2 linked regions of the Methylorubrum extorquens genome follow. The protein of the gene in region 1 interacts with the protein of each later gene in a pairwise test. Links are inferred from orthologs where the notes say so. Each region holds a gene or a part of one and is shown in the gene's direction. Other genes may lie near its edges. The genes, in order: J2W78_RS21045 and rsfS.

Region 1 (14,453 bases):
TCGAGGGGCGGGTGCGCTACTGGCTGGTGCCGCGCTCGATCGTGCTCGACAGCGGCGTCGCCTACCTCCTCAAGGGCGACGTCCTGCGCAATGCGCCCAATGCGCCGAACACCGGCGACACGATCTACGGCTACATGACGACGACGTTCTTCTTCTGAGCGGAGCGCGGGGCGGCGGCTTACCCGCCGCCTTCCCCCGCCATCGCCGCCGCCACCTCGGCGCGCAGCACCGGCAGGAGCTCCGCCTCGAACCACGGGTTGGTGCGGAGCCAGCCGTTGTTGCGCCAGGAGGGGTGGGGCAGGGGCAGCACCCGCGGTCGCGCCGAGGCCGCCAGGATCTCGCGCCAGCCCGCGACCGTCTCGGTGAGGCCGCCCGTCCGCGGTCCGAGATGCCAGGCTTGCGCATACTGGCCGATCACCAGGATCAGATCGAGCTGCGGCAGCCCGGCGAGGAGGTCGGCCCGCCAGGCCGGCGCGCATTCCCGCCGCGGCGGCCGGTCGCCGCCCTTGGCGTCGAGGCCGGGGAAGCAGGCACCCATCGGCAGGATCGCCACCCGCCTGGAATCGTAGAACGCCGCCTCGTCGAGCCCGAGCCACGCCCGCAGGCGCCGGCCCGACGGGTCGCTGAACGGAATGCCGCTGCGATGCGCCCGGTTGCCCGGCGCCTGACTCGCGATCAGCAGCCGCGCGGTGGCCGAGCCCTGGACCACGGGCCGTGGCTCGTGCGGCAGGGGCGCGCCGTGGCGGGGCGCGTCGCGGCAGATCCGGCAGGCACGCAGGCGGGCGGCGGTGGTCTCGAAGGCATCAGGGTGGGCAGACATCGCCTCGCAGATGGGATGGATCATCCGGCGGCGCGATGCGGCACCGCGCCCGGCCCGTCGCGCCCGCGCAAGCTTGGCACGAATCGCAGGGGCCCTACCTCACCTTGTGCGCGCATCTCCGGCGCGCCGAGGGAGGCCGGCTTGGCAGGATCGCGCGCGTCACGGCTGGGAGCGGGCGTCGGCCCGAAAACGCCGCAGGTCGTCGTCCTCGTCGGCGCCACCGGCGACCTCGCGCAGCGGAAACTCCTGCCCGGCCTGTTCCACCTGTTCAGCGCCGGCTTCCTGCCCGACCTGCGCATCGTCGGCGTGTCGCTGGACGACATCGGCGTCGAGGCGTTCCGAGAGCGCGCGCACAAGGCGATCGACCAGTTCTTCACCCGGCAGGCCGGGGACGGGGAATGGGCCGCCTTCGCCGGACGGCTCGATTACGTGTCGCTCTCGGCCGGTGCCGAGGCGCTCGCCGCGGCGGTCGCCCGCGCCGAGGCGAGCTTCGGCCAGGAGAGCCGGCGCCTGCACTATCTCAGCGTGCCGCCCGCCGCCGCGCTCACCGTCGTGCGCCTGCTTGCCGAGGCGGATCTGGCGGCGGGCTCGCGCATCGTCATGGAGAAGCCGTTCGGCACCGATCTGGAGAGCGCGGTGGCGCTCAACGACCGGCTGCACGAGGTGTTTTCCGAGGAGCAGATCTTCCGCATCGACCACTTCCTCGGCAAGGAGCCGGCGCAGAACATCCTGGCCTTCCGCTTCGCCAACGGCCTGTTCGAGCCGATCTGGAACCGCACCTTCATCGACCACGTGCAGATCGACGTGCCGGAGACCCTCGGCCTCGGCACCCGCGCCGCCTTCTACGAGGCGACCGGCGCCTACCGCGACATGGTGGTGACCCACCTGTTCCAGATTCTCGGCTTCATGGCGATGGAGCCGCCGACCTCGCTCGAACCGGGTCCGATCTCGGAAGAGAAGAACAAGGTGTTCCGCTCCATGCTCCCGCTCGACCCGCGGGAGGTGGTGCGCGGGCAATATGCCGGCTACCGCGACGAGCCCGGCGTCGATCCGCAATCGGATACCGAGACCTTCATCGCCCTCAAGTGCCGCATCGACAACTGGCGCTGGGCGGGGGTGCCGTTCTTCCTGCGCACCGGCAAGCGGATGGCGGAGGGCCAGCGCATCATCTCGATCGCCTTCCGCGAACCGCCCAAGAGCATGTTCCCGGTCAATTCGGGCGTCGGCGCGCAGGGGCCCGACCATCTCACCTTCGATCTCGCCGACGCCTCGAAGATGTCGCTGTCGTTCTACGGCAAGCGGCCGGGGCCGGGGATGCGGCTCGACAAGCTCTCGCTCCAGTTCAACATGAAGGACACCGGCCTGATGGGCGAGGTGCTGGAGGCCTACGAGCGGCTGATCCTCGACGCCATGCGCGGCGACCACACCCTGTTCACCACGGCGGAGGGCATCGAGCGGCTGTGGGAGGTCTCGACGCCGCTGCTCGAGGCGCCCCCACCGGTGCGGCTCTACGCGCCGGGCTCCTGGGGCCCGAAATCGATCCACCAGCTCGTGGCACCGCAGGCCTGGCGCCTGCCCTTCGAGCGGGAATGGCGCAACACCGACGAGCAGGGCTGAGCGCCCGACGGAAAAAGCGCGAGTCCTTGAAGGCTAAGCGAGGCAATCGCGATCGCGGCTGAAAGCGAAGCCGCGCCGGCCGCGGCTTCGATGCAGCTATCGGCGACCTGTCCGCGGATATGCTGGAATAATTCTCAACTCAGTCTCAGATAATTCGTCGGCGAGACGGTTGCCGGCTTAGCCGAACAGGAGAAAATTCCGCGCCAAACTTGCCCGTCGATCCGATCTGTCTAGACTGAGCCTTATCAGCCGATTCGATTGACGGATATCACACCGCCCGCCGCATGAGCCTGACGACTGCCCAGATCCTCGATCTCGCCCCCGACGCGTCGAGCCGCAAGGCCGGGCAGGATCAGGGAAAACCGCAGAAATGGGCCGGTCTCGGCCGGGCGGGCACGGTGATCTGGGGCGAGATCAAGGGCAGCGGGGCCGCCCCCTACCGCACGGTGGCGGATCTCGCCGGCCCCGCCTCGAAATGCACCTGCCCGAGCCGGAAGTTCCCCTGCAAGCATGCCCTCGGCCTGATGCTGGTCGATGCGAGCGCTCCGATCACGGAAGGTGAGCCGCCGGATTGGGCCGCCGCCTGGATGAAGGGGCGCGACAGCCGCGCCGCCGCGGCCGAGACCCGGGCGAAGGAACCCGCCAAGCCGGTCGACGAGCGGGCGCAGGCCAAGCGCCGGCAGGCCCGCGAGGACCGGGTCGCGGCCTCGCTCGACGAACTCGATCTCTGGCTGCGCGACCTGATGCGGCGCGGGCTCGGCGCCGCGCGGGGCGAACCCTACGCCTTCTGGGACCGCATGGCCGGCCGCCTCGTGGACGGGCAGGCCCCCGGCCTCGCCCGCCGGGTGCGGGCCCTGCCGGGGCTGATCGCGGCGGCACCACAAGCGGGCGCCCCCCGGCCGGAAGCCGCGCTCGGGCTCGGCCTCGGCCGGCTCGCCCTGTTGCTCCGGGCCGCGCGCCGCCTCGACGCGCTCGCGCCCGAGCAGGCGGCGGGCGTGCGCGCCGCGCTCGGCTACCCCGTCACCGCCGAGGAGATGGCGGCCCAGCCGGACCAGACCGACACCTGGGCGGTGCTGGCCCACGCGGTCGAGGAGGAGGATCGCCTCACCGCCCGCTCGGTCTGGCTCGTCGGCCGTACCAGCGGCGCCCTGGCTCAGGTGATCGATTACGGCACGGCCGGTTCGCCCCTGCCGCCGGCCCCCGCCGCCGGCCAGGATTTTTGCGGGAGCCTCGCCTTCCAGCCCGGCGACCCGCCCCTGCGCGCCGTCTTCCGCGAGGGCCGCTCCGGCCGGGCGGCGCAAGCGGTGCTGCCCGGCGCGGCCAGCGTCGCGGCGGCGCGGGACACCTTTACCGAGGTGCTGGCCCGCGCGCCCTGGTGTGAGCGCTGGCCGGTGCGGCTCGCGAATGTGCGGCTCGGCCGTCTCGCCGCCGCGACCGGGGGCAAGGTTGCCTTCGCGGCAGGCGACGAGACCGGCAGCCTCGCGCTCGCGGCCGATCCGCGCCTGCCGAGCCTGCTCGCGGTGGCGGCGGGCCGGCCGGTCGATCTGTTCGGCCTCTACGACGGCACCGGCCTCCATCCGCTCGCCCTCGTCGCGCAAGGCCGCCTCTATGCGATGCCGGCGCAGGGTGCGCAGCCGGTCCTGCTGCAGGTCGCCTGATGGAGACGGCCGAGCACACACCCGATGGCTGGGAGCCGACGCTCGCCGCCGCGCTCCTCGGGGCCGAGCGCGCCCCGCCGGTCGCTCCCGGTCCGCTGGCCGCACTCGTCGCGGAGAGCGATCCCGGTGCCGCCCTGCTGGCGCGGCTCGCGGCGGAGGGCGTCCACCATCTGGCCGGAACGGAAATCGGGCCGGAGGCGCTGGCGCCGATCGAGCCGCGCGACGCCTTCGGACCCGAATGCCCGCCCGCGGCCGCGACGCGGCTCTACGGCCTCCTCACCGAGGGCACCCGCGCGCGCACCCGCGTCGAGGAATGGTTCGCGCTTGCCGCCGCGACGGGCGCACGCCCGCCCGTCTGGCTGTTCCAAGTGCTGATGCAGCAGCGCGACAGCCTGCCGGCGAGTGCCTCTGCCGTCATCGGTGCCGAACTCGACTGGCTCGCCCGCGCCTGCGGCGAGACCCCGGCCCAAGATGCGGACGCGGCGCCCGCTTCGGACTGGACCGAGGGCACGGTGGCCGAGCGCCGCGCCGCCTTCACCGCCTTCCGCGCCCGCGATCCGGAAGGCGCGCGCACCACCCTGGAACCGGTCTTCCGCAAGGAGAAAGCCGAGGCGCGCGAGGCCCTGGTCCACGCCCTGGCGACCGGCCTGTCGGCGGCCGACGAGCCCTTCCTCGAGGCCTGCCTCGACGACCGGGCTAACGGCGTGCGGCTGGCCGCACAGCACCTGCTGCCGGGGCTTCCCGACTCGCGCTACGCGCAGCGCATGGCGGCACGCGCCCGCGCCGCGTTGAACGTCGAGAGCAAGCGCAGGCTGCTGGGCGGCACCACGCACAGCCTCGTCGTCACCTTGCCGGAGGAGAGCCCGGACCTCGCCCGCGACGGCGTCGAGGCGAACGCCTGGGAGCGGCGCGGCGGCGGTACCCGCGCCGGCCTGCTGCGGGCGATCCTGGCGCGCAGCCCACTCCACGCCTTCGCCGAGCATCCGCCGCGGCTCTGGATCGAACTCGCTTTGCGCAGCGAGTGGGCCGACCCGGTCTTCCACGGGCTGTTCTCGGCGGCCAAGCGCACCCTCGACCCGGCCTGGGCGGAGGCGATGGCCGACATCACGGCGGACGCCTACGAGGGCAAGGTTACCGGCGTCCGCCGCACCAACGAGGTGCTTGGGATGTGGGCGGAGGCGCTCGACCTCCTGCCCGACGCCGCGTGGGAGGCCCGCGTCGCGGCGCTGATCCGCGCCCGCAAGATCGAGGTGGTGCTGGCCGTGCTGGGCTCGGGGCCAGAGCATTTCTCGGAAGCCTTCAGCGCCGCCCTGCTCGACTGGCTCGCCCTCGTCACCCGCGGGTCGGACGCCCTGCGGCGCGATCTGGCCAAGCCGTGGGTGATCGCCCGCCTCGGCGACCGGCTCTGGCCGAGCGACGACGCTGCGGCCTCCGCCGCCGCCATCCTGGCGCGCCTGCCGGAGGGGGAGGGCGATCGCCTGCACACGCAGCTCACGGGATTGACGAGCGTGCTGGAATTGCGCGCCGCGATCCGGCGCGACTTCCGACCGGAGACCACCACAGGGGGAACGGCTCAAGGATGACATCGACCCACGCCGTCAAGACCGCGCAGCTGCGCCAGGCCGCCGAGGATGCCTTCGCCGAGGAGATCGCGGCGCTACGCGACTCCGACGACCGGCCGCGCCCGCCGAACTGGCAGATGTCGCCGCAGGCCGTCGTCACCTACCTGCTCGGCGGCCGGCTCGCCTCCGGCTTCGAGGTCACGCCAAAGTATATCGGCGACCGGCGCCTGATGGAGGTCGCGGTGTCGACGCTCGCCACCGACCGGGCACTGCTGCTGCTCGGCGTGCCGGGCACCGCCAAGAGCTGGGTCAGCGAGCATCTGGCGGCGGCGATCTGCGGCACCTCGCGCCTGATCGTGCAGGGCACCGCCGGCACCAGCGAGGAGGCGATCCGCTACGGCTGGAACTACGCGCTGCTGCTGGCCAAGGGCCCGAGCCGCGAGGCGGTGGTGGCCTCGCCGATCATGCGGGCGATGAACGAGGGCCGCATCGCCCGCGTCGAGGAGCTGACTCGCATTCCTTCCGAGACGCAGGACAGCTTCATCACCGTCCTCTCGGAAAAGACCCTGCCGATCCCCGAGCTGAACGAGGAGGTGGCGGCGCAGAAAGGCTTCAACCTCATCGCCACGGCCAACAACCGGGATCGCGGCGTCAACGAATTGTCGAGCGCGCTCAAGCGCCGCTTCAACACCGTGGTGCTGCCGCCGCCGGCCACGATCGAGGCGGAGATCGCCATCGTCGAGACCCGCGTCGCCGCGCTCGGCCGCGCCTTCGAGATCCCGGCCGAGCCGCCGGGCGCCGAGCAGATCCGCCGCGTCGTCACGATCTTCCGCGAGCTGCGCGAGGGGGTGACGGCGGATGGCAAGAGCAAGGTGAAGCAGCCCTCCGGCACGCTCTCGACGGCCGAAGCCATCAGCGTCGTCGGCAGCGGGCTGGCGCTTGCCGCGCATTTCGGCGACGGCCGCCTCTCGGCGCACGACCTCGTCTCGGGGATCAGTGGGGCCGTGGTGAAGGACCCGGTGCAGGACGCCATCGTCTGGCGCGAGTACCTCGAGACGGTGGTCAAGGAGCGCGCCGACTGGAAGGACTTCTACAAGGCCGCCCGCGCGAGCGCGTGACCCCAGCGATGCCCGACATCCGCCTTTTCGGCATCCGCCACCACGGCCCCGGCTCGGCCCGCTCGCTCAAGGCCGCGCTCGACGGCTTTGCGCCCGACTGCCTGCTGATCGAGGGCCCGCCGGACGCCGATGCACTGATCCCGCTCAGCCTCCACGAGGCGATGGCGCCGCCCGTCGCGCTCCTCGTCTACCGGCCCGACCGGCCGCGCGATTGCGCCTTCTTCCCCTTCGCGGCCTTCTCGCCGGAATGGGTGGCGATGCGCCATGGAATCGCGGCCGGGGCAACCCTGCGCTTCATCGACCTGCCGCACGCGATCCAACTCGCCGACGGCTTCGGCGCGCCGGAAGCCCCGCCTGAGGCCGCGCCGATCGACGGGGAGCCGGTGGCAGAGGCGGCCGAAACCCCATCCGCGCCCGATCCGGCAAAAGCCGCGATCCGGCGTGATCCCCTCGGCGAACTCGCTGCCCTCGCCGGTTACCCGGACGGCGAGCGCTGGTGGGACGCGCTGGTCGAGAGCCGCGCGGGCGCCGATGGCGACGTGTTCGCCGCAATCGGCGAGGCGATGGGGGCGCTGCGCGAGGGCGCCGAGCCCGACCCCGACGACGCGTTTCGCGAGGAGACGCGCGAGGCGCATATGCGCGCGGCGATTCGTAAGGCGGCCAAGGAGGGGTTCGCGCGCATCGCCGTGGTCTGCGGCGCGTGGCACGTGCCGGCGCTCGCCCGCCACGACGCCAAGGGCCAGGCCACCGCCGACACGACAACCCTGAAGAACCTGCCCAAGACCAAGGTCGCCGCCGCCTGGGCGCCCTGGTCCTACGAGCGGCTGGCCTTCGCCTCCGGCTACCGCGCCGGGGTGCTCTCGCCGGAATGGTACGACACCCTGTGGCACCACGAGGGCCGCGTCGCCGCCCGCTGGCTCGCGCGGGCCGCCGCGCTGCTGCGCGAGAACGATCTCGACGCCTCGCCGGCCTCGGTGATCGAGGCGGCCCGGCTCGCCGAGGCGCTGGCGGGCTTCCGCGGCCGGTCGCGGCCCTCCCTCGACGACCTCGACGAGGCGGCGCAGGCCACGCTCTGCTTTGCCGACCCGGCGCCGATGGGGCTGATCCGGCGCAAACTCGTCATCGGCGAACGCCTCGGCGCCACCCCGCCGGACAGCCCCGGCACGCCGGTCGAGACGGATTTCGCGGCCCAGTGCAAGCGCCTGCGCCTCAAGCCCGGCGCTTCGGCCGGCGAGATCACCCTCGACCTGCGCAAGGAGACCGATCTCGCGCGCAGCCATTTCCTCAACCGGCTGAAGTTGATCGGCATCCCGTGGGGTGAGCGGCGCGAGGCGCGCGGGCGCGGCACGTTCAAGGAGGGCTGGTTCCTCGCCTGGGAGCCGGAATGGGTGGTGGAGCTGGTGGCGGCCTCCGCCGAGGGCGGCACGATCGCCGAGGCGGCCGCCAGCCGGGTGCGGGTCCGCGCCCACGAGGCGACCCGCGTCGCCGACCTCTCCGGCCTGATCGGCACCCTGCTCGACGCCGACCTCGCCGATGCCACGGCGGAGGTGATCCGTGCGCTCAACGACCGCGCCGCGGTCTCGGCCGACGTGTTCGACCTGATGGACGCGCTGCCCCCGCTCGCCGAACTCGCCCGCTACGGCTCGGTGCGCTCCTCCGACACCGAACCGGTGCTGGCCGTGGTGCGAGGCCTCGTGCCGAGGGCCGCCGCCGGGCTGGTCGCCGCCTGCCAGAGCCTCGACGACGATGCCGCGAGCGCCGCGAAGACGCGCATCGTCGCCGTCTCCGGCGCGGTCGCGCTGATCGAGGAGCCGGAGCTGAAGGCGGTGTGGGGAGAGGCGCTGCGGGCGCTGGCCGATCAGGAGCACGTCCACGGTCGCGTCGTCGGCCGCGCCGTTCGCCTGCTGTTCGATGACCGCGCCATCGCGGCGGCGGAGGCCGGCGAGCGCCTGCGGCTTGCCCTGTCGCGGGCCTCGGGCGCCGTCCCGGCCGCCGCCTGGATCGAGGGGTTTCTGGAGGACAGCGGCACCGTGCTGATCCACGGGCGCGAACTGCTCGCGGTGGTCGATGACTGGCTCTGCGGCCTCGACGATGCCCTGTTCATCGAGCTGCTGCCGCTGGTGCGCCGCACCTTCGCGACGCTGGCGCCGGCCGAGCGCCGGGCGGTGGGCGAGGCGCTGGCCCGGCCGGGCGGCACGGCCCCCGGTGAGGCGGAGGGCGCTCAGGGCTTCGACGCGGCGCGTGCGGCGAAGGTGCTGCCGATCCTGCGCCTGCTGCTCGGCCCCGAACCCGCCCGAACCGCCGACGAAGCCACGGGAGACGCCGCATGAGCGCGCGCGACGCGGAACGCCTGCGCCGCTGGCGCCTCGTGCTCGGCGGCGGGGCGGCCGAGGGCACAGGCTGCACCTTGAGCGAGCGCGACGGGCGCCTCGACCGGGCGATGGGCGCCCTCTACGATTCCGACCGCAAGGGGGGGCTGGGCGCCTCCGCCCCTTCCGTGCCGCGCTGGCTCGGCGACATCCGCGACTACTTCCCGGCCTCCGTGGTGCAGGTGATGCAGCGCGACGCCTTCGAGCGGCTCGATCTCAAGCGGATGCTGACCGAGCCGGAGATGCTGGAGGCGGTCCAGCCCGACGTCTCCCTCGTCTCGACCCTGATCTCGATGCGCGGCCTGCTCGGCGGGCGCACCAAGGAGACGGCCCGCCTCGTGGTGCGCAAGGTCGTGGACGCACTGATGAAGCGGCTGGAGGAGCCCCTGCGCCAAGCCGTGAGCGGGGCGATCGACCGCGCCAGCCTCAACCGCCGCCCGCGCCACGCCGAGATCGACTGGAACCGCACCATCCGGGCGAACCTGCGCCACTATCAGGCGGAGTACCGCACCATCATCCCCGAGACCCGCCTCGGCCACGGGCGCAAAAGCCGCGGATCGCTCAAAGACGTGATCCTGTGCATCGATCAATCCGGTTCGATGGCCAATTCCGTGGTCTATTCCAGCATCTTCGGGGCGGTGATGGCCTCGCTGCCCGCGGTCTCGACCCGGCTCGTGGTGTTCGACACCGAGGTGGTCGATCTCTCCGACGCCATGGACGATCCGGTCGAGGTGCTGTTCTCGGTCCAGCTCGGTGGCGGCACCGACATCAACCGGGCGGTCGGCTACTGCGCCTCCCGCATCACCCGGCCCGAGGACACGGTGCTGGTCCTGATCTCCGATCTCTACGAGGGCGGGGTCGAGGCCGGCTTGCTCGCCCAGGCGCAGCGCCTCGTCGGGGCCGGCGTGCAGGTGGTGGCGCTGCTCGCCCTCTCCGACGAGGGCGCGCCGGCCTACGACCGCGGGCTGGCCGCGCGGCTCGCCGCACTCGGCGTGCCCGCCTTCGCCTGCACGCCCGACCTCTTCCCCGACATGATGGCGGCAGCGATCCGCAAGCAGGATCTCAACGCCTGGGCCGCGGGCGCCGGCATTGCCGCGGTCCCGGCCGCCCAAGACGGCTGAGCCGCCGCCGTCCCCGAAACCCTGATCCGGGAGCCTCCTCCTGCCCGTCGTCCCCTCCCTCTCCGGCCGCCCGCCCGTTCCGGAGGCGCCGCTCACCTTCGAGGCTCCCCTCACCTTCGAGCATCGGGTCACCGGGAGCCTCTACGCCCAGAGGGCGCCGCTCGCGGCGCAGCGGCGGCGCATCCTCACGCTCGGCCTGCCGGTGCTGTGGTTCCTGACCCTGCTCGGCGCGGTCTCGGCCTGGGCGACGTCGGGCGGGCGACGCAGCCTTTCGGCGCTCTGGCGCGACCTGCCGAGCTTCGATCCGCTGCCGCTCGCCGCCACACTCGTCCTGATCGCGCTCGCCCTGCTCGCCCATTACGCGCTCCACCCCTGGTTCGCCCGCCGCAAGGTGCGGGCCCTGATGGGGCCGCCGGGCGGTGAAGACCGCGATCCGAGTCCCGTGCCGGTGCGCTACCGGCTCGACGGCGCCGGGCTGACCCAGACCGCGCCGGATCTCGTGAGCTTCGTGCCCTGGCCGCGCATCCGCGACCTCGCGGAGGACCGGCACCATCTCTTCCTGCTGACGGAGATCGGCGACGTTCCGGTCGTGCTGCCCAAGGCGTCGCTGAGCACGGAGACCATCGCCGGCATCCGGCGCTGGATGCAGGCCTGCGCCGGCCGGACCGCCCCGACGGCGCCGCCGGCCGAACCGGCCACCAGGCCCGAGGCCGTGCGCGCCACGATGCGTCTGACGCCGGGGGAGCGGGTGCCGATCATCCTGCGCGCGCTGGAGAATCCTTTAGCCCGCCGCGCCCGGCTCACCGGCGCCGCCGCGTGGCTCGTGGGCCTGACCCTGCTCTACCCCGTCCTGCTGACGATGCTCTGGGCGGTCGATCCCTACCGGGTGCCGTTCTCCGACGCGCTACCGCTCTTCGTCGAAATGGTCGCGAACGCGTTCTGGAAGCCCGCCGCCGCCGTCGCGGGGGTGATTGCCCTGTTCCTCGCGGCCCATCCTTTCGCGCGCCGCTGGCTCGCGCGGGATCTCGCCGCACAGCTCGACGCCGAGGAGTCCCCCGCCGAGGCCGAGATCGTGATCGACGAGGCCGGCATCACCACCGCGAAGGACGGCGCCCACGCCCATCTCGGCTGGCCGCTGTTTCGCCGACGCGAGCGGGTCGGCGACCTGATGATCCTGCCGATGCGCTGGGACGAGATGCTGCCCGTGCCGCTGCGGATCTTCGAGCCTGAGGCGCGCGCCCGCTTCGAGGCGCTGGCCGAACGCCACGTTCCGAAGGAGATCCGCGCCCGATGACCGACGCGTCCGCCCGTCCCCGACTGCACACGGCCCTTCTCGCCGCCTGCCTGCTGCCATACCTGCTCGCGATCACCCCGGCCCTGGCCGAGGAGGCGCCGGACTCCACCGAGGAGCCGGCACCCGATGCGAGCACGGACGGGGCCGATTCCCTGCCGGGCCCGACGACGCTGCGCCTCGATCAAGGTTTCACGCTCGACCTGCCGCCGGGCTGGGTGCTGGAGGAGGCCGACGAAGATCCCGGCGACGCCTCCGGCCGGCGCGTGGTGCGGATCGTGTGCGAGACACCCGCCTGCGCCCGCACCAAGGAGGCCTGCACCCTGCGCCTGCGAACCGCGCCGGTCGAGGGGGCGGACGACGCGGCCCGTCTTGCCGGGCTCTACACGTCGCCGCTCTCCCGCTACGTCCGCCTGCGCGCGGTCCTGAAGAGCACGAGCCTGGGCGCCTCGATCCGCCGCCCGCTCGGGCCCGAGCGATTCGGGCCGCGCGATTGGATCGCCGTCGAGACCGAGGCGGCGCCGCGGTTCAAGTCAGGGCTGTTCGCCGAGACCGTGATCGACGGCCGTTATCTCGGAGCGATCTGCAAGACCTGCGAGACCGGCGCGGTGCGCTATGAGGCCGCCCGCGCCGTGCTGGGGAGCGTCCGCCGGGTGGAGCGCTCGGCGGCGCGCTGAAGGCTTGTCCATGGGCCGGTCACGCGGACGGATCGGCGACCTGGGGTTGGCCTGACAATCGGCTGCGCGTGTTCAAGGTTTCAGGGCATGGCAGCCATGTAATCGGCGGGTTGTCGCTCGCCCGAGCGTGTTGTAGCGGACCGGTCGGGCCAATAAATTTTTGAGCGGCACGAAAAATAAAATGAATTCTGACGATAAACTGCACATTCGTTCCGCCAATCTGCAACATAGTCTGATGCCGATGAACCGGCGTCACGTTCTCGGCGGCGCGCTGGCGGGTCTTGCGGCCACCGCCCTGCCGGCTTCGCCCCTGCTCGCCGCGGGCGAGCCCCGCAAGGTCGATGTCCTGCTGATCGGCGGCGGCATCATGAGCGCGACGCTCGGTGTCTGGCTGCGGGAGCTCGAACCCGACTGGTCGCTAGAGATGGTCGAGCGGCTCGACGGCGTGGCGCTGGAAAGCTCCAACGGCTGGAACAATGCCGGCACCGGCCACTCGGCCCTGGCCGAGCTGAACTACACGCCGGAGGATTCCAAGGGGAACGTCCAGATCAACAAGGCCGTCGAGATCAACGAGGCCTTCCAGGTCACGCGCCAGTTCATGGCTTGGCAGGTCCAAAAGGGCGTGCTGAAGAACCCCCGCTCCTTCATCAACTCCACGCCCCACATGAGCTTCGTCTGGGGCGACGACAACATCACCTTCCTGCGCAAGCGCTACGAGGCGCTGAAGGCGAGCCCGCTGTTTGCCGGGATGGAGTTCTCGACCGACCCCGAGCAGCTCAAGAAGTGGGTCCCCGTGATGATGGAGGGGCGCGACCCGAAGCAGAAGGTCGCCGCCACGTGGTCGCCGCTCGGCACCGATTGCGAGTGGGGCGAGGTCACCCGCCAGTACATCGCCTCGCTGAAGAGCGGGCCGAAGTTCGACCTGCGCCTCTCGACCGAGGTCGAGAGCTTCGAGCGTAACGGGGACGGCACCTGGCGCGTCACGTCGAAGAACCTGAAGGACGGCAGCCGCCACACGGTCGATGCCCGGTTCGTGTTCATCGGCGCCGGCGGCGGTGCCCTTCACCTGCTGCAGGCCTCCGGCATCCCGGAAGCCGACGATTACGGCGGCTTCCCCGTCGGCGGCTCGTTCCTCGTCACCGAGAATCAGGACGTGGCTCTGCGCCACCTCGCCAAGGCCTACGGCAAGGCCTCGGTCGGCTCGCCGCCGATGTCGGTGCCGCATCTCGACACGCGGATGCTCGACGGCAAGCGCGTGATCCTGTTCGGACCATTCGCGACCTTCTCGACCAAGTTCCTGAAGGAGGGCTCCTACTTCGACCTCTTGACCTCGACCACCACCAGCAACGTCTGGCCGATGGTTCGCGTCGGCGTCGAGCAGTACCCGCTGATCGAGTACCTCGCCGGCCAGGTGATGCTCTCCGACGAGGACCGCTACCAAGCCCTGCGCGAGTACTTCCCCGACGCGAAGAAGGACGAGTGGCGCCTCGTCCAGGCCGGGCAGCGCGTGCAGATCATCAAGCGCGACCCGGAGAAGGGCGGCGTCTTGAAGCTCGGCACCGAGGTGGTCGCGGCCAAGGACGGCAGCATCGCCGCCCTGCTCGGCGCCTCGCCGGGCGCCTCCACCGCCGCGCCGATCATGCTGACGGTGCTGGAGAAGGTCTTCGCGAAGAAGGTCGCCAGCCCCGAATGGCAGGCGAAGATCCGCCAGATCGTGCCGAGCTACGGGACCAAGCTGAACGACGATCCGCAGCGGGTCTACCAGGAACTCGCCTATACCAGCGAGCACCTGCAGCTCACCCCGCCGCCGCAGATCGGGGCTCCGGCCCAGCCGCTGCCCGCAGCCGAGATGGGGACCGTCAAGCCGGTCCCCGACATGGCGCCGTAAGACGATCGGGGCCGGAGCGGAGGATCAGGCCTCCGCTTCGGCCCCGTCCTCGATGTAGAGTTCCTCCAGCAGCACCTTGATCACGGCGACCAGCGGCAGCGCGAGTGCCACGCCCCAGAGGCCGAACAGCACGCCGAGCAGGAGCTGGCCGGCGAAGATCGTCGCCGCCGGCAGGTCGAGGGCGCGGCGCTGGATGAAGGGCGTGAGCCCGTAGCTCTCCGCCGCCTGCACCGCGAGGTAGACGCCGAGCGCCCCGAGCAGGCCGTTCAGCCCCGAGGCGAGGCTGCTCAGCACGATCACCAGACCCGCGATCAGGGGCCCGACGGTCGGCA
Region 2 (14,389 bases), 1.4 Mb from region 1 along the record:
CGACCGGGCCGCAGCGTGGCTGCTCGTACCCTACGCCGCCTGGGTGGCCTTCGCCTGCCTGCTCAACGGCACGATCTGGCAGATGAATTGAGGCGCTACGCGGCCAGCGCCCGCATCACCGTGGAGCGCAGGTCGGCGAGCGAAAACGGCTTGGTCAGCACGTCGGTGACGATGGCGTCGAGGCCGCGGGCGCGCTCGCGCTGGTCGGCAAAGCCCGTCATCAGCAGGATCGTGAGATCGGGATAATCGCGCTTGGCCGCGAGCGACAGCGCGATGCCGTCCATCAGCGGCATGCGGATATCGGTCAACATCAGGTCGAAGCCGCCGCCGGCTTCCGACAGGCGATCCAGACCGTCGCTGCCGTCGATGGCCGTGACGACGGTGTGACCGTCCAATTCCAGTCCGCGCTTGAGGAAGCCGCGAACCGTATCCTCGTCATCCACGAGCAGGATGCGCGCCATGGTCGGGCGTCCTCTACCGTTCCTTCGATGTGGATCGTCGCGCCCGAGTGACCGCTGGGAAGCGCGGCCTGTCAAGCCTCATAGGCCGACAGAGTTCCATCGGCGGCCGATTTCGAGCAAGTATCGCGTTCTTATCAAGAATTTGCCTGACCGGGATTGGCGGTCAGGCGCCGCCGAACAGATCCGCGTCGCTGCTGTCGTAGTCGACCAAGCCGACGAAGGGGAGCTGGCGGAAGGCGTGGGCGGCATCCATGCCGTAGCCGACCACGAACACGTCCGGGCAGGTGAAGCCGACGAAATCCGCGTCGATCGTCACGGCACGCTTGCCCGGCTTCTCCAAGAGCACCGCGGTCAGCACGCGCTTGGCGCCGCGGGCCATCAACAGATCCTTGGCGAAGACGACGGTGCGGCCGGATTCGAGGATGTCGTCGACCAGCAGCACATCACGGCCGCGCACCTCGCTCTGAACGTCGCGCAGGATCTCGACTTGGCCCGAGGAGACGGTAGAGTTTCGGTAGCTGGAGAGATGCACGAACTCGACCTGCGGCGAGAGCCCAGCCCGGTGGAGCGACCGCAGCAGGTCGGCGGCGAACATGAAGCTGCCCTTGAGCACCGCGACGACGAGCAGGTTCTCGGGCTTGGCCGCGACGATCGCGTCGGCCAACTCTTCGTTGCGCTTGGCGATCGCCGCCTCGTCGAACAGGACACGGACGCGTTTCGATGCGGTGCTCATGCGGCTCGTGATGTCTTCGCTGAATCTCTGCGGCGCGAACCGCCCTCGGCCACGCCACGCTGCACCTTACCATGCGCAGCGGGCTCCGCCAGCGCTACGGACCCGCGCAGCCGAAGCGCCCGCTGCCGGATCGGCGCAATCCACAGATGTGAGTCCGCGCGCGACGACGGCTTTCCCAGGATTGCTCTAAGGGGACTCGCCGGCTCCCGCGCCGACGGCGGCTTCGTCCGAGAAGCGCACCTCGACCTGCCGACCCTTCTCCGGGGGAGCCGAGAGGCTCGCCTTGAACCGCGCCCGTTCGCCGGACTCCAGGGCTGCGCGCGGTCCCGGAACGGTCCAGCGGTAGAGCGACTGGCCCCCGGCGTCGCGGACCTCGACCTCGATCGCCGGCACGACGACGCGGTCTCGGGCAACCGCCACGAGGTCCCCCTCCACGACGAGCCGGGCGGGGTTGCTACCGTCGGCAGCGACCTGAAACGCGGCGATGTCGGTCAGATCGATGCCGCGCAAATTCACCGGCAGGCCGACGCGGGCGAACAGCCCCGCCGTCTGCGGCATCGCCCGCACGACGCTGGCGCGCCCGAGAAGCGCCAACGGCAGGGAGGCGGCGAGGACGAGAGCGGCAGCAAGCGCCGGGGAGAGCCGCCGGGCCGGGCGCTTTGGCTTGCCCCGTTTGGCGGGCTTCGCGGGGCTCGTCCGAGGGCGTGGCACCGGTTCGTCAGCCGGGGCCTCGGCCCTCGGCGCCGGCTCCGGCGGAGCGCTGGTCCCGGGCTCCTCGGCCGCCGACATCTCGTCGAACATCGCGGCCACCACCTCGTCGGACGAGATGAACCACGTCTCGCGGCAGGCCGCGCAGCGCACCGAGCGCCCGCTGGTGCCGACGCGGTCGGCATCGATACGATACTCGCTGGCGCAGGCCGGGCAGACGATCAGCATGGGATGGGTTAAGCCGCGTCGGTGTCAGGTCCCGGCAGCGGGTTGCCGCGCTCTCGAAAAGGACACAAACGTTGTCCCCGAGTAGGGTTAACCGGCGGTGAAGCCGGGTGTGGCACAGGGGGCCTGTGTCGCGTGCGAAGCGTGGAGTGAGCGGGCCTTGTCGGCTGGGATGAAAACGGGCAGCCTCCTGTCCGGCGCGGAGGAGCCCGTCGTCCGGTTCGAGAGCGTCGGCATGCGCTACGGCCTCGGGTCGGAGGTGCTGTCCGATGTGAGCTTCGAGATCGCGCCGCATTCCTTTCAATTCCTCACCGGCCCGTCAGGGGCGGGCAAGACGACGCTGCTGCGCCTGATCCTGCTCTCGGTGCGCCCGACCCGCGGCATCGTCTCGGTGTTCGGCCGGGAGGTGAGCGGCATCTCCAACGACGCACTCACGGGCCTGCGCCGCCGCATGGGCGTGGTATTCCAGGATTTCCGCCTGCTCGATCACCTGACGACCTACGAGAACGTGGCCCTGCCCCTGCGCGTGCAGGAGCGGGCGGAGGCGAGCTACCGGGCGGAGGTCGTCGAATTGCTGCGATGGGTGGGCCTGGGCGAGCGCATGCACGTCCTGCCGCCGCTGCTGTCGGGCGGCGAGAAGCAGCGCGCGGCGATCGCGCGGGCCCTGATCGCGCGGCCGGAACTGCTGCTGGCCGACGAGCCCACCGGCAACGTCGATCCGAGCCTCGCCCGGCGCCTGCTGCGGCTGTTCATGGAACTGAACCGGCTCGGCACCTCGGTGGTGATCGCCACCCACGATTACGGTTTGATGGATCTCGTCGAGGCACGCCGCATGGTGCTCGCCGACGGCCGGCTGCGGGTGGAAGCCCCATGACCGAGGTACGCTCCCCCGCCCGGACCGGTGCGGCCGCGGCGAAAGTAGCGGCGCCCGCGTCCGAGCCGCCGCTTCCGGCCAACCTGCGCCGCAACGCACCCCTGGTGCCGACCGATTCCGCCGCGAGCCGGGCACTTGCGGCGGTCATCGCCATCCTCACCTTCCTTGCGGCACTCTGCGCCGGTGCGGCGGAGATCGCCGTCTCCAGCGCCAGCCAGTGGCAGGGCAGCGTCGCGCAGGAGGTCACGGTGCAGATCCGGCCCGGAGCCGGGCGCGACATCGAGGCGGACGTGAAGCGGGCCGAGAGCCTCGCAAGCGCCGCGCCGGGCATCGCCGGGGCGCGCATCTTCTCGAAGGCGGAATCCGAGCGCCTGCTCGAACCCTGGCTCGGCAGCGGTCTCGACATGTCGGACCTGCCGGTACCACGCCTGATCGCGCTGACGCTCGCGAGCGACCGGAGCCCCGACCTCACCGCCCTGCGCGCCGCCCTCACCGACGCGCTTCCGGGCGTGGCGAGCCTTGACGACCACGCGCTCTGGCTCCAGCGCCTCTCGACCATGGCCAACACCTTCGCCGGCATCGGCATCGGCATCGTCCTTCTGGTCCTGTTCGCCACCGGGCTCGCCGTGGTCTTCGCCACCCGCGGCGCCATGGCCGGCAACCGCGAGGTTGTCGAGGTGCTGCACTTCGTGGGCGCCGACGACGACTACATCGCCAAGGCCTTCCAGAGCCGCTTCTTCCGCCTCGGCTTGAGGGGAGGGGCACTGGGTGCCGGCGCTGCGCTTCTGACCTGTGCGCTCGCGGGTCTGTTCGCCCGTATGTGGCGGTCCGGTCCGGCGGGCGAGGAGATCGAGGCGCTGTTCGGGACGTTCCAGATCGGCTGGCAAGGTTACGCGATCATCGTGCTCATCGGCGTGATCGCGTCCCTCGTCACGGCGGCCGTGTCTCGCTTCACCGTGCGCCGGTTCCTCCGATAGAGTCAGGTCGATCGAACCCGTTAACGTTTCGACAACCATTGGGAACCGAGAGTCCCGGCACCGAACCGTTCATGAGCCCCTGTTTTCGTCCGTCATGCTTCCGCGAGTGCCCCGCCGACAGGCGGCCGGCCGGGGCCGGCTCCCAAACGACTCGCCCTGCGAGTCCCAGTGCGAAGCGCTCGGATGGTCCTGGGCGGCGGACCCGTCGGCCCGCGCATCGTCGCAGCCCTGCGCATCTCGAATGACCGAAGCCCCTGCGCGGCCGCGGCGCGGCATCCATCTATTTCGGGCCTTCGTCGGCCTTTCCCTCCTCGGCCTGCTCGCGCTGGCGGGCGGCTTTCTTGCCTTCGTCGCGGAGGTCGAGCAGGCCGACCGGCCGAGCCTGGACGGCGTCGACGGCATCGTCGCCATGACCGGCGGCTCACAGCGCGTCGGCGATGCCATCGATCTCCTGGCGGAGGGCCATGGCCGGCGGCTGCTGATCTCCGGCGTCAACGAGCGCACCACCCGCGAGGAGATCGTGCGCCTCAACCCGTCACAGGAACCCTGGATCACCTGCTGCGTCGATCTCGATTATCGGGCGCGCAACACCATCGGCAACGCCATCGAGACCCGGCGCTGGATGCGTCGCCACAGCTTCGGCATCGTCGTGGTCGTGACCTCGAACTATCACATGCCGCGCACCCTGGTGGAGCTGCGGCACGCCCTGAAGGACGGCGAGACGCTGATCCCCTATCCGGTCGTCTCCGATGGGCTCGATGTCGGCCGCTGGTGGGCGGATCCGGCGGTCACCCGCCTGCTCGGCGCGGAATATCTCAAGTTCCTGGTCGCCTGGGGGCGGACCCGCTTCGAATCCGATCCGGAGCAGTCACGCTTCGCCGTGCTGATCGGGCGCCGCCAGCCTGTGAAGATCGTGGCCGAGCGACTGCTGCGCGAGGCGAACTGACAGTCGCGGCGGCCAGCCGATCCGAGTCGGAGCTTTCGAGACCCGCCCCGTCTTCGTTCGCCGGCGTCGGCCAGGCCGGAGACAGGCGGTGTGGAGAGGTCAGGCGGGGGTCATCATCCCGCTCAGCGCCCTCAGCACCGTATCGAACGCGACCGGCTTCTCGAATCTTGGAATCGCCGCGTACCTGTCCGGGAGGGCACCGGCATCGTAGCCCGTCACGAACACGAAGGACGCACCTCGGGCAATCAGCCGGTCGGCGACGACGTAGGCACGCTCACCCCTGAGATCGAGGTCGAGAATCGCGCCGTCCAGAGCGGCCTCGGAATCGAGGATCTGCAGGGCCGCCTCGACGCTGGCGACCGGGCCGTGGACGACGGCCCCGGCTTTCTGCAAACCCTGGCGCAATTCGTCGGCCCAGAAATAATCGTCCTCGACGATCAGGACGCGACGGCCCAGTAGGGCACGGACCGGCAACGAGGCACTCCCTGCTTTCCGATGCGGCCGAGAGGCACGCTGGCACGGCGTGAAAACGGTCTCCAGATGGGATCATACAGTTTTCACAACCTGAAGTGCGTCACTTTCCCTTGCGCACTATCCCCCCGCACCAAAAACACGCACAGGCTGTACCGCGCGGAATGCCGTGAAGGTCTCGCGCATGGGAGGGATCTGGCCAGGGCCGGGCGTTTGAGGCACAGGAACCGGCCTCGCACCGGCGATCACCAGATTCTCCGTAACGCCCAATTTTTCGTATCGACTGTCGCATGACCGTGGTCCGCCCTCCCGCTCTCGAAGATTTCCGCCGCGTCGTCGTGAAGGTGGGCTCGGCCCTCCTCGTGGATCGCGCGCGGGGACGCCTGCGGCACGCGTGGCTCGCCGCGCTCGCCGAGGACATCGCCGACCTGCATGGTCGCGGCGTCGATGTCGTGGTCGTCTCGTCCGGCGCCATCGCCCTCGGGCGCACGGTGCTGGGCCTTCCGCCCGGTGCGCTCCGCCTGGAGGAGAGCCAAGCTTCGGCCGCGGTCGGCCAGATCGCACTCGCCCGCTACTGGACCGAGGCGCTCGGTCACCACGACATCGTCGCGGGGCAGGTGCTGGTGACGCCGAAGGACACCGAGGAGCGCCGCCGCTACCTCAACGCCCGCGCGACCGTGCAGAAGCTCCTCGAAGTGCGCGCGGTCCCGGTCGTCAACGAGAACGACACGGTGGCGACCGCCGAGATCCGCTACGGAGACAACGACCGGCTGGCGGCGCGGGTCGCCACCATGATCGGCGCCGACGTTTTGGTGCTGTTCTCCGACATCGACGGCCTCTACACCGCGCCCCCCCACACCGATCCGCAGGCGCGGCACCTTCCGGTGATCGAGCGGGTGACCCCGGAGATCGAGGCGATGGCCGGGGGGCCCGCCTCCGAATTGTCCCGCGGCGGCATGCGCACAAAAGTCGAGGCGGCCAAGATCGCCGCCAGCGGCGGTACCCACATGGTCATCGCCGACGGGCGCGGAAAGAATCCGCTGCGCGTGGTCCGCGAGGGCGGACGCTGCTCGTGGTTCCTGTCGGGCTCGACCCCCACCGCCGCGCGCAAGACCTGGATCGCGGGCTCGCTGGACGCCTCCGGCATCCTCGTGGTCGATGCCGGCGCCGCCCGCGCGCTTCAGGGCGGGGCGAGCCTGCTGCCGGTGGGCGTCACCGCCATCGAGGGGAGCTTCGCCAAGGGTGACGCCGTGCTGATCCGCGACCCCGAAGGGCGCATCCTCGGGCGGGGGCTCGTCGCCTACGACAGCGCGGACGCCGCCGCCATTATCGGCCGCTCAAGCCGCGAGATCGCCGCCGCCTCGGTCCAGGCCGGGCGCACGGAGATGATCCACCGCGACGATCTTGCAATGATCGGAGCCTGACGTGGCCCGCTCCGGCAAGGCAACTTAACATCGACGCTTGTTCAACCCCAAGGCGATGTGCAAAGGGGCGCGGGAGGGTGCATATGCACTTGAATACTCACGCGCGCCGCCCCGGCGGCGCCAGACGGGAAGCGGGAACGTGCCTGTCCTGAATCTTAAGTCCGATCTCGCGGACGCCGACGACCTCGATACGATGATGGCCGGCATCGGAAAGCGCGCCCGCGCCGCCGGCCGGGCGATGGCGCTAGCGCCGGCGCAGACCAAGGATCTGGGCCTGCGTGCCATCGCCGATCAGATCCGCGCCAGCGCCCCGGCGATCCTGCGCGAGAACGCGCGGGACGTCTCCGCCGCGCAGGCCGCGGGCCTCACCAACGCGATCATCGACCGCCTGACCCTGGACGAGGGCCGCGTCACCGCGATCGCTGAGGCGGTGGAGAAGGTCGCGGGCCTCGCCGATCCGGTCGGGCGCCAGCTCGCCGCCTTCGAACGGCCGAACGGCCTCCTGATCGAGCGCATCTCGGTGCCCCTCGGCGTCGTCGGCGTCATCTTCGAGAGCCGCCCCAACGTGACCGCGGATGCCGGCGCGCTCTGCCTCAAGGCGGGCAATGCCGCCATCCTGCGCGCGGGCTCGGATTCGCACCGCACCGCGACCGCCATCGCGGCGGCGATGAGCGAAGGCCTCGCCCGCGCCGGCCTGCCCGCGGATGCGATCCAGCTCGTGCCGACCCGCGACCGGGCGGCGGTCGGCCTGATGCTCACCGGCCTCGGCGGCTGCGTCGACGTGATCGTGCCCCGCGGCGGGCGCAGCCTCGTGGAGCGCGTCCAGGCGGAGGCCAAGGTGCCGGTCTTCGCCCATCTCGACGGCATCTGCCACGTCTACGTGGCCGAGGGTGCCGACCTTGGCATGGCCCGCACCATCGTCCTCAACAGCAAGATGCGGCGCACCGGGATCTGCGGCGCCGCCGAGACGCTGCTTGTCGATGCGGCGGTCGCCAAGACCCACCTCAAGCCTCTGGTCGAGGCGCTGCTCGAATCCGGCTGCGCCGTGCGGGGCGACGCGGCGACGCAGGCCGCCGACCCGCGGGTGAGTGCGGCGACCGACGCGGATTGGCGCACCGAGTATCTCGACGCAATCATCTCCGCGAAGGTGGTGGATGGGCTCAACTCGGCCATCGCTCATATCGAGGCCAACGGCTCGCACCACACCGACGCGATCATCACCGACGACACCGAGGCCGCCACCCGCTTCCTCAACGAGGTCGATTCGGCGATCGTGACCCACAACGCCTCGACGCAGTTCGCCGATGGCGGCGAGTTCGGCTTCGGCGCCGAGATCGGCATCGCCACCGGGCGGATGCATGCCCGCGGCCCGGTCGGCGTCGAGCAGCTCACCACCTTCAAGTACCGGGTCCACGGCAGCGGCCAGACGCGGCCGTGACGCGCTGACGGCGGTTCCTCTGCGCGATCACAGACTACCGCCGGCCGCGCCCGGCATGCGGATCGGCCTCTACGGCGGTTCGTTCAACCCGGCGCATGCGGGGCACCTGCATGTCAGCCGCACCGCCCTGCGGCGCCTTCGGCTCGATCGGGTCTGGTGGCTCGTCACCCCCGGCAACCCGCTGAAGGACCATGGCGTGCTCGCCCCGCTGGACGAGCGAGTGGCGCAAGCGCGGGCGCTCGCCACCGATCCGCGCATCGCGGTCACCGGCTTCGAGGCGGAGATCGGCAGCCGCTACACCGCCGATACGCTGCGCTGGCTGGTCCGCCGCCGACCGGCCCTCCACTTCGTGTGGATCATGGGCGCGGATTCGCTCGGCACCTTCCATCGCTGGCGCCGTTTCGACGAGATCTTGTCGCTGATGCCCGTCGCGGTGATCGACCGTCCCGGTTACACGCTGAAGGCGCCTTCGGCGCGGGCGGCACAGACCTTCGGATCGGCCCGAATTCCAGAGGCGAACGCCCCCACCCTTGCGGTCCATCCCACACCAGCCTGGGCCTTCCTGCACGGGCCGCGTTCCGGGTTATCCTCAACCGCCTTGCGGACACGGTGACGGCGCCCTCTGCCAACGCGGCTCCGGGACGATCATGACCGCGCCGGCCGGGGTTTTGGCCATCCAATTGCGGCGCACGAGCCTTAGGGCGCTTCTTGCGCTTGAAAAGTGGGCCGAAAGCGGCCAATTTCAGCGCGTGGCGGGATCGCCGCGAATTGATCTTCAGGAACCGAGACCCTGTCCGCACACATTCCACACGTCGGTGTCAGCTTCGATGCCGAGCCTGCCTCCTCCGACGCGCTGAAGGCCCTGGCCCTCGGATGCCTCGATGAGATGAAGGCCGAGGAAACCGTCGAGATCGACCTCGCGGGCAAGACCTCGCTCGCCGATACGATGATCATCGCGTCCGGCCGCTCGCAGCGCCATGTCGGCTCGATCGCCGACAAGATCATCCAAGAGATGAAGGCCAAGGGATTCGGCAATGCCCGCGTCGAGGGCATGCCGGCCTGCGACTGGGTGCTGATCGATGCGGGCGACATCCTCGTCCACATCTTCCGCCCCGAAGTCCGCGGCTTCTATAACCTCGAGAAGATCTGGGGCGCCGACCGGCCGTCGGGCGCATTGCTCGCAGGTTAGCCCTTTCTTTTAGCATCGTCTTCTTCCGAAAGCCGGGGACCACCCCTCGGGACGATGCTCTGAACCCTCGATCAGGGCAGCGCGGCGGTGACCTCGTCGCGGGCCTCGACTTGGTCGCAGAACACCGCCTCCTGGCGCAGCAGCCGGCCGAGCCAGGCGTGGCGGATTTCCAGAATGAAGCGGAAGGCGCGGGCGCCGGTGGCGCCGTGGCTGACCGTCAGCGTGCCCGGCGTCAGCCATCGCGGCAGGATGAGCCGGAAGCCCGGCAAGTCGATGAAGTAGCGCTCGCTGCGAAACACCAGCGCCCGATCCTCGACCAGAACCCGCAGACTCATGCCGAGCCCGGCGCCGACCCGCTCCTCCAGCCCGGTCGGCCCCCGGAAGCGCTTGGCCGAGTGGATCGCCTGCGGGAAGCCGGAGCCGCGGGCGTAGAGCCGCGTCCAGATCTGGCCATTGCCGGCGCCGTCCTGAGTCACGGCCACAACGCTCGGCACGTTGGCGATCCGGGTCGTCGGCAGCGGCGCGCCGACGAGGCGCAGGGCCTGCGCGAGCAACCAGCCGAGCCGGGTCAGATGGGTCTCGACCACACGCCCGGCATAGACCGCGCTCTCACCCTCGCCGAGCCGCTTCGAGAAGCGCCGCCGCACGGCTGGCGGCAGCCGCGCCCAATCCGCCTCCGGCACCAGCGCGCGAAAGCGCAGGTCGAACAGTTCCGCCGGGCGAACCGGGCTCGCGGTCGGGGCTCTTGCGATAGGGACAGCAGCTTCGGCGGCGACGCGCATCAACGGCCTCCTCTAATACTCTCCCGGACGGCGGACGCCCGGCCGGCGGGGGATCAGGTCTCGGACTTCACGGGCAGGTAGCGGACGATGCGGCCGCCGAGCCGGATCAGCTTGGCCAGGGTGTTGTGGGGCACGTTCAGCATCTGCGCGTACCAGCCGTCGAGCGTCTGGGTGAAGTCGAGCATGGCCTTGAGCCGCCGCCCGGCCACGGCTCCGACCCGAGGGTCGCCCTCGGCCTCGGCCACACATTCCCGCAGGGCCTTGAGCGCCGGGTCGATCTCCCGCTCCTTGCGGCCGGCGGCGATGCGGGTGACCATCTCCCACAGATCCGTCTCGGCGACGAAGAAGTCCCGCCGCTCGCCCAGCACCGGCACACGCCGGATCAGGTTCCAGGCCGCCAATTCCTTCAGCGAGTTCGAGACGTTCGAGCGCGCGATGCCGAGCGTCCCCGCGATGTCCTCTGCCGCGAGCGGCTTGTCGGAGAGGTAGAGCAGGGCGTGGATCTGAGCGACGGAGCGGTTCACGCCCCACTGCCCACCGAGATCGCCCCAATGAAGGATGAACCGCTCCACCGCAGGCGCGAGGGTTTGCGGCTGGTCTGAAATTTCTGTCATGACAGAAATTTCAGACCAAATGAGATGGATGTCAAGCGCGCGGGTTCACGTCCGTCGCTTTCCTTGCACCGATACGGCCGCCCGTCCCGCTCACACAGCCGAGAACCGGTAGGTGGTGCTCGAGGTGAAGACCTCTCCCGGCCTCAGGACAGTGCTCGGAAAGTTCGGATGGTTCGGCGCATCCGGAAACCCCTGCGTCTCGAAGCAGACGCCGTCGCCCGAGCGGTAGGTACGGCCGGACGGGCCGACCAGCGAGCCGTCGAGATTGTTGCCGCTGTAGAGCTGCAGCGCCGGCTGGGTCGTCGCGACGTCGAGGCGCCGCCCGCTGGCTGGGCAAAGGCAGGAGGCGGCCGGGCGTAGCGTGCCGGCGGGGCCTCGCAGAGCGAAGGTATGGTCGTAGCCGCCCGCGATCACGATCTGCTCGTGGCCCTGCCGGATGCGCGCGCCGAGCGGGGTGGCTTCGCGGAAATCGAAAGGCGTTCCGGTGACCGGCGCGATGATTCCGGTCGGGATCTGCGTCGTGTCCGTCGGCGCGTAGGCGTCGGCGAAGATCTTCACGACGTGATCCATCACGTCGCCCGTGCCCTCGCCGGCGAGATCGAAGTAGCTGTGGTTGGTCAGGTTCAGCACCGTCGGCCGGTCGGTCTCGGCGCGGTAATCGATGCGCAGCGTTCCGGGCTCGGGCAGGCTGTAGACGACCTCCACGTCGAGATTGCCCGGAAAGCCCTCCTCGCCATCGGGGCTGCGCCGTCTCAGCACGATCCGCGTCTCGTCCGCCTCCGCCACCTTCCACAGGCGCTTGGCGAAACCCTTGGGACCGCCATGCATGGAGTTGGGCGGCTCGTTGATCGGCAGTTCGAAGGCGGTGCCGTCGAGGGTGAAGCGCCCCCTGGCGATGCGGTTGGCGTAACGCCCGGCAATCGCCCCGAAATGCGGGCTTACGGTCTCGTAGCCCTCCACCGTGTCGAGGGCGAGGACGACGTTGGCGCGGCGGCCCTCCCGGTCCGGCACCTCGATGGCGGTGAGAATCGCGCCGTAATCGATCACCTGAACCCGCAGATCGTCGCGCACGAGGGTGTGCCGCGTGACGCGCTCACCCGCCCGCGTCTTTCCGAATGGCTCTGGCCGCATTCCTGTCTCCCGCCGTGACCGGGAATTACGCGCGAGAGGCCGTGCGGGTCGCACGGGGCCGGTCGATTCATGCCACCGCTGTCAGACGGGGGCCGCCTGCGCTCTCGATACGCCGGAATCGTCCGACAATTGCAGCCGGTGGAGGCGTGCATAGGTCCCGCTTGCGGCCACCAACTCATCGTGGCGTCCGAGTTCGATCACCCGGCCCGCCTCCAGCACCGCGATGCGGCCCGCCTCGCGTACGGTCGAGAGGCGGTGGGCGATGACCAGCGTCGTGCGCCCGCGCATCAGCCGCTCCAGCGCCTCCTGCACGAGATGCTCGGATTCGGAATCGAGGGCGGAGGTCGCCTCGTCGAGGAGCAGGATCGGCGCGTTCTTGAGGAAGGCGCGGGCGAGCGAGATACGCTGGCGCTCGCCCCCCGAGAGCCGGCCGCCGCCCGGCCCGACCCGGAACGCGTAGCCCTCGCCCAGACGCGTGATGAAGCCGTGCGCCGCCGCGGCCCGCGCCGCCGCCTCGATCTCGTCCTGCGTCGCGCCGGGCCGGCCGAAGCCGATATTGGCGGCGACGGTGTCGTCGAACAGCACGACTTCCTGCGACACCACCGCGATCGCCGCGCGCAGGGAGGCGATGGTTACGTCGCGCACGTCGGTGCCGTCGATGAGAACCCGGCCCGCCGTCACGTCCTGAAGCCGGGGGACGAGGTTGAGCAGCGAGGATTTGCCCGAGCCGGAGCGACCGACCAGCGCCGTGGTCGAGCCCGCGGGCACCACGAGGTCGATGCCCTCCAGGGCGGGCGCGTCGGCCCGGTAGCGAAAATGCACGGCCTCGAAGCGGATCTCGCCCCGCGACACCGTGAGTGGACGGGCCGACGCGGATTCGCGGATCGTCGGCTGCTCGTCCATCAGGGCGAAGTAGCGCGTCAGCGCCGCCGCCGCCTCCTGAAGGATGGCGTTGAGGGTGCCGAGCGCCCGGGCCGGCTGCGCGGCGAGCAGGAGCGCGGCGACATAGCCGGTGAAGTCGCCGACGGTGCGGTCACCCGACATCACCCGCTGGCCCACCAGCACGAGCACGCCCGCCACCGCGAGACCGCCGCCGATCTCCATCAGCGGGTCGAGCCGGCCGCGCGCGTTGGCCGCCTTCATCTTGAGGCGGCGCACCTCGTCGAGCGCCTGGGCCGCGCGGTCCTTGAGATAGCCTTCCAGCGCGTAGGTCTTGGCGACGCGGGCGCCCTGGAGGCTCTCGGTGATGAGGCTCGCGGTCGCGCCCATCTGCTCCTGGGTCGTGGTCGAGACCTGGCGCAGCCGCTTGCCGATCCGGTTGACCGGGCCGGCGACAAGGGGGGCCGTGACCGCGGCGGCGAGCGTCAGCAGCGGGTCCATCCAGACCAGCGCGATCACGAGCGCGGCCAGCATCGCCACATCGCGCAGCAGCACCGTCGAGATGCGGGTCAGCGCCTCCTTGATGAAGGCGAAGTCGGTGGTAAAGCGCTGGGTGAAGGCCGCCGGGCTCTCGCGGCCGAGTTGGGCGAGGTCGGCATCGATCAGGTGGGCGTAGAGCGCGGCCTGCATGTCGGCCTCGACGCGGGTGACGACCCGGTTGGTCAGCACCGTCTGCCCGAACAGGGCGAAGCCGCGGGCGGATGTGACGGCGATGACGATGAGCGGGCCGTAGGCCAGCGCGCTCATGTCCTTGCGGTCGAACGCGTCGAAGGCGGCCTTGATGAGGGCCGGGTAGAGCCCCGTCGCCGCGCCGACGACGGTGATCAGCACGAGGACCACCGCGAGCGTCGCGCGGTGGGGTGAGAGCCATTCCCGCCAGAGCCGCCCGAGCAGGGGAAGGGTGTCGCCTCTCAGAAGCGGCCGGCGCGCCATCGTGTACCGTGTCTGTGCTGACCCCGGCCGGAACGACCGGAGCCCGCGGTGTTTGCCGCCGCGCGGCTCGCGGATCAAGCGACCGCTGTCCTTCAGTCGCGCTCGCCCCCGTGCCGGTGCCCGTGCTTGTGCGGTCCGCCGAAGGGGCGCATCGGCCGGGCGAGCACCATGGCGCGGCGCTTCTGGCCTTCGTCCAGGCTGGCGAAGAGCGGCGTGCTGGCATCGGCGAGCTTGCGCAGGGCTTCGCCACGAGCGGTGGCCGCGTCGGCCATGGCGCGGAGCGTGCCGGGGGCGTCGTCGACCATCCGGCCGCGCTCCCGCCGCGCCTCACGCTGGGCGGCGCGCTGCTTCGAGAGATCGCGCAGGGCCGTCTCGACCGGCGGCCATAGCTTCTCCTGCTCGGGGTTCAGCTTCAGTCCGGCATGCAGGCCGGCGAGGCGGGCATCGGCGAAGGCCGCTCGGTCCTCGGCCGAGAGCGCCGACCAGCGCCCGTGCCGATGGCCGTGGGGGCCGTCCGCGAAGGGGCCGCCCCAGTCGCCGGCAT

Evidence for each region.
Region 2: the proteins of J2W78_RS21045 (region 1) and rsfS interact in binary tests that used the Escherichia coli proteins (3 or more experiments, as listed by UniProt). The link is inferred for Methylorubrum extorquens from one-to-one orthologs.

The regions. Positions count from the first base shown.
Region 1 is NZ_JALJXF010000001.1:4,498,923-4,513,375, forward strand. Bases 4,726-7,724 are described here. They hold J2W78_RS21045 (ATP-binding protein), read left to right. Parts: upstream 4,726-5,674; coding sequence 5,675-6,775; downstream 6,776-7,724. Other genes in these bases: J2W78_RS21040 (DUF5691 domain-containing protein), read left to right, coding at 4,726-5,678; J2W78_RS21050 (DUF5682 family protein), read left to right, coding at 6,784-7,724. Outside these bases: J2W78_RS21020 (alginate export family protein), read left to right, coding at 1-158; J2W78_RS21025 (uracil-DNA glycosylase family protein), read right to left, coding at 179-820; zwf (glucose-6-phosphate dehydrogenase), read left to right, coding at 962-2,437; J2W78_RS21035 (SWIM zinc finger family protein), read left to right, coding at 2,722-4,095; more of J2W78_RS21040, read left to right, coding at 4,095-4,725; more of J2W78_RS21050, read left to right, coding at 7,725-9,105; J2W78_RS21055 (VWA domain-containing protein), read left to right, coding at 9,102-10,265; J2W78_RS21060 (YcxB family protein), read left to right, coding at 10,468-11,559; J2W78_RS21065 (hypothetical protein), read left to right, coding at 11,556-12,233; mqo (malate dehydrogenase (quinone)), read left to right, coding at 12,469-14,121; J2W78_RS21075 (AI-2E family transporter), read right to left, coding at 14,146-14,453.
Region 2 is NZ_JALJXF010000001.1:3,080,581-3,094,969, reverse strand. Bases 7,860-10,794 are described here. They hold rsfS (ribosome silencing factor), read left to right. Parts: upstream 7,860-9,143; coding sequence 9,144-9,446; downstream 9,447-10,794. Other genes in these bases: J2W78_RS14620 (GbsR/MarR family transcriptional regulator), read right to left, coding at 10,282-10,794; J2W78_RS14625 (DUF4166 domain-containing protein), read right to left, coding at 9,518-10,228; J2W78_RS14635 (nicotinate-nucleotide adenylyltransferase), read left to right, coding at 8,313-8,870; J2W78_RS14640 (glutamate-5-semialdehyde dehydrogenase), read left to right, coding at 7,860-8,257. Also shown: J2W78_RS14685 (TspO/MBR family protein), read left to right, coding at 1-91; J2W78_RS14680 (response regulator), read right to left, coding at 96-461; hpt (hypoxanthine phosphoribosyltransferase), read right to left, coding at 625-1,194; J2W78_RS14670 (zinc-ribbon domain-containing protein), read right to left, coding at 1,381-2,130; cell division ATP-binding protein FtsE, read left to right, coding at 2,300-3,001; J2W78_RS14660 (cell division protein FtsX), read left to right, coding at 2,998-3,978; J2W78_RS14655 (YdcF family protein), read left to right, coding at 4,220-4,924; J2W78_RS14650 (response regulator), read right to left, coding at 5,024-5,398; proB (glutamate 5-kinase), read left to right, coding at 5,686-6,819; more of J2W78_RS14640, read left to right, coding at 6,959-7,859; more of J2W78_RS14620, read right to left, coding at 10,795-10,842; J2W78_RS14615 (aldose epimerase family protein), read right to left, coding at 10,933-11,973; J2W78_RS14610 (ABC transporter ATP-binding protein), read right to left, coding at 12,055-13,845; J2W78_RS14605 (Spy/CpxP family protein refolding chaperone), read right to left, coding at 13,938-14,389. UniProt on the Escherichia coli protein: Functions as a ribosomal silencing factor. Interacts with ribosomal protein uL14 (rplN), blocking formation of intersubunit bridge B8.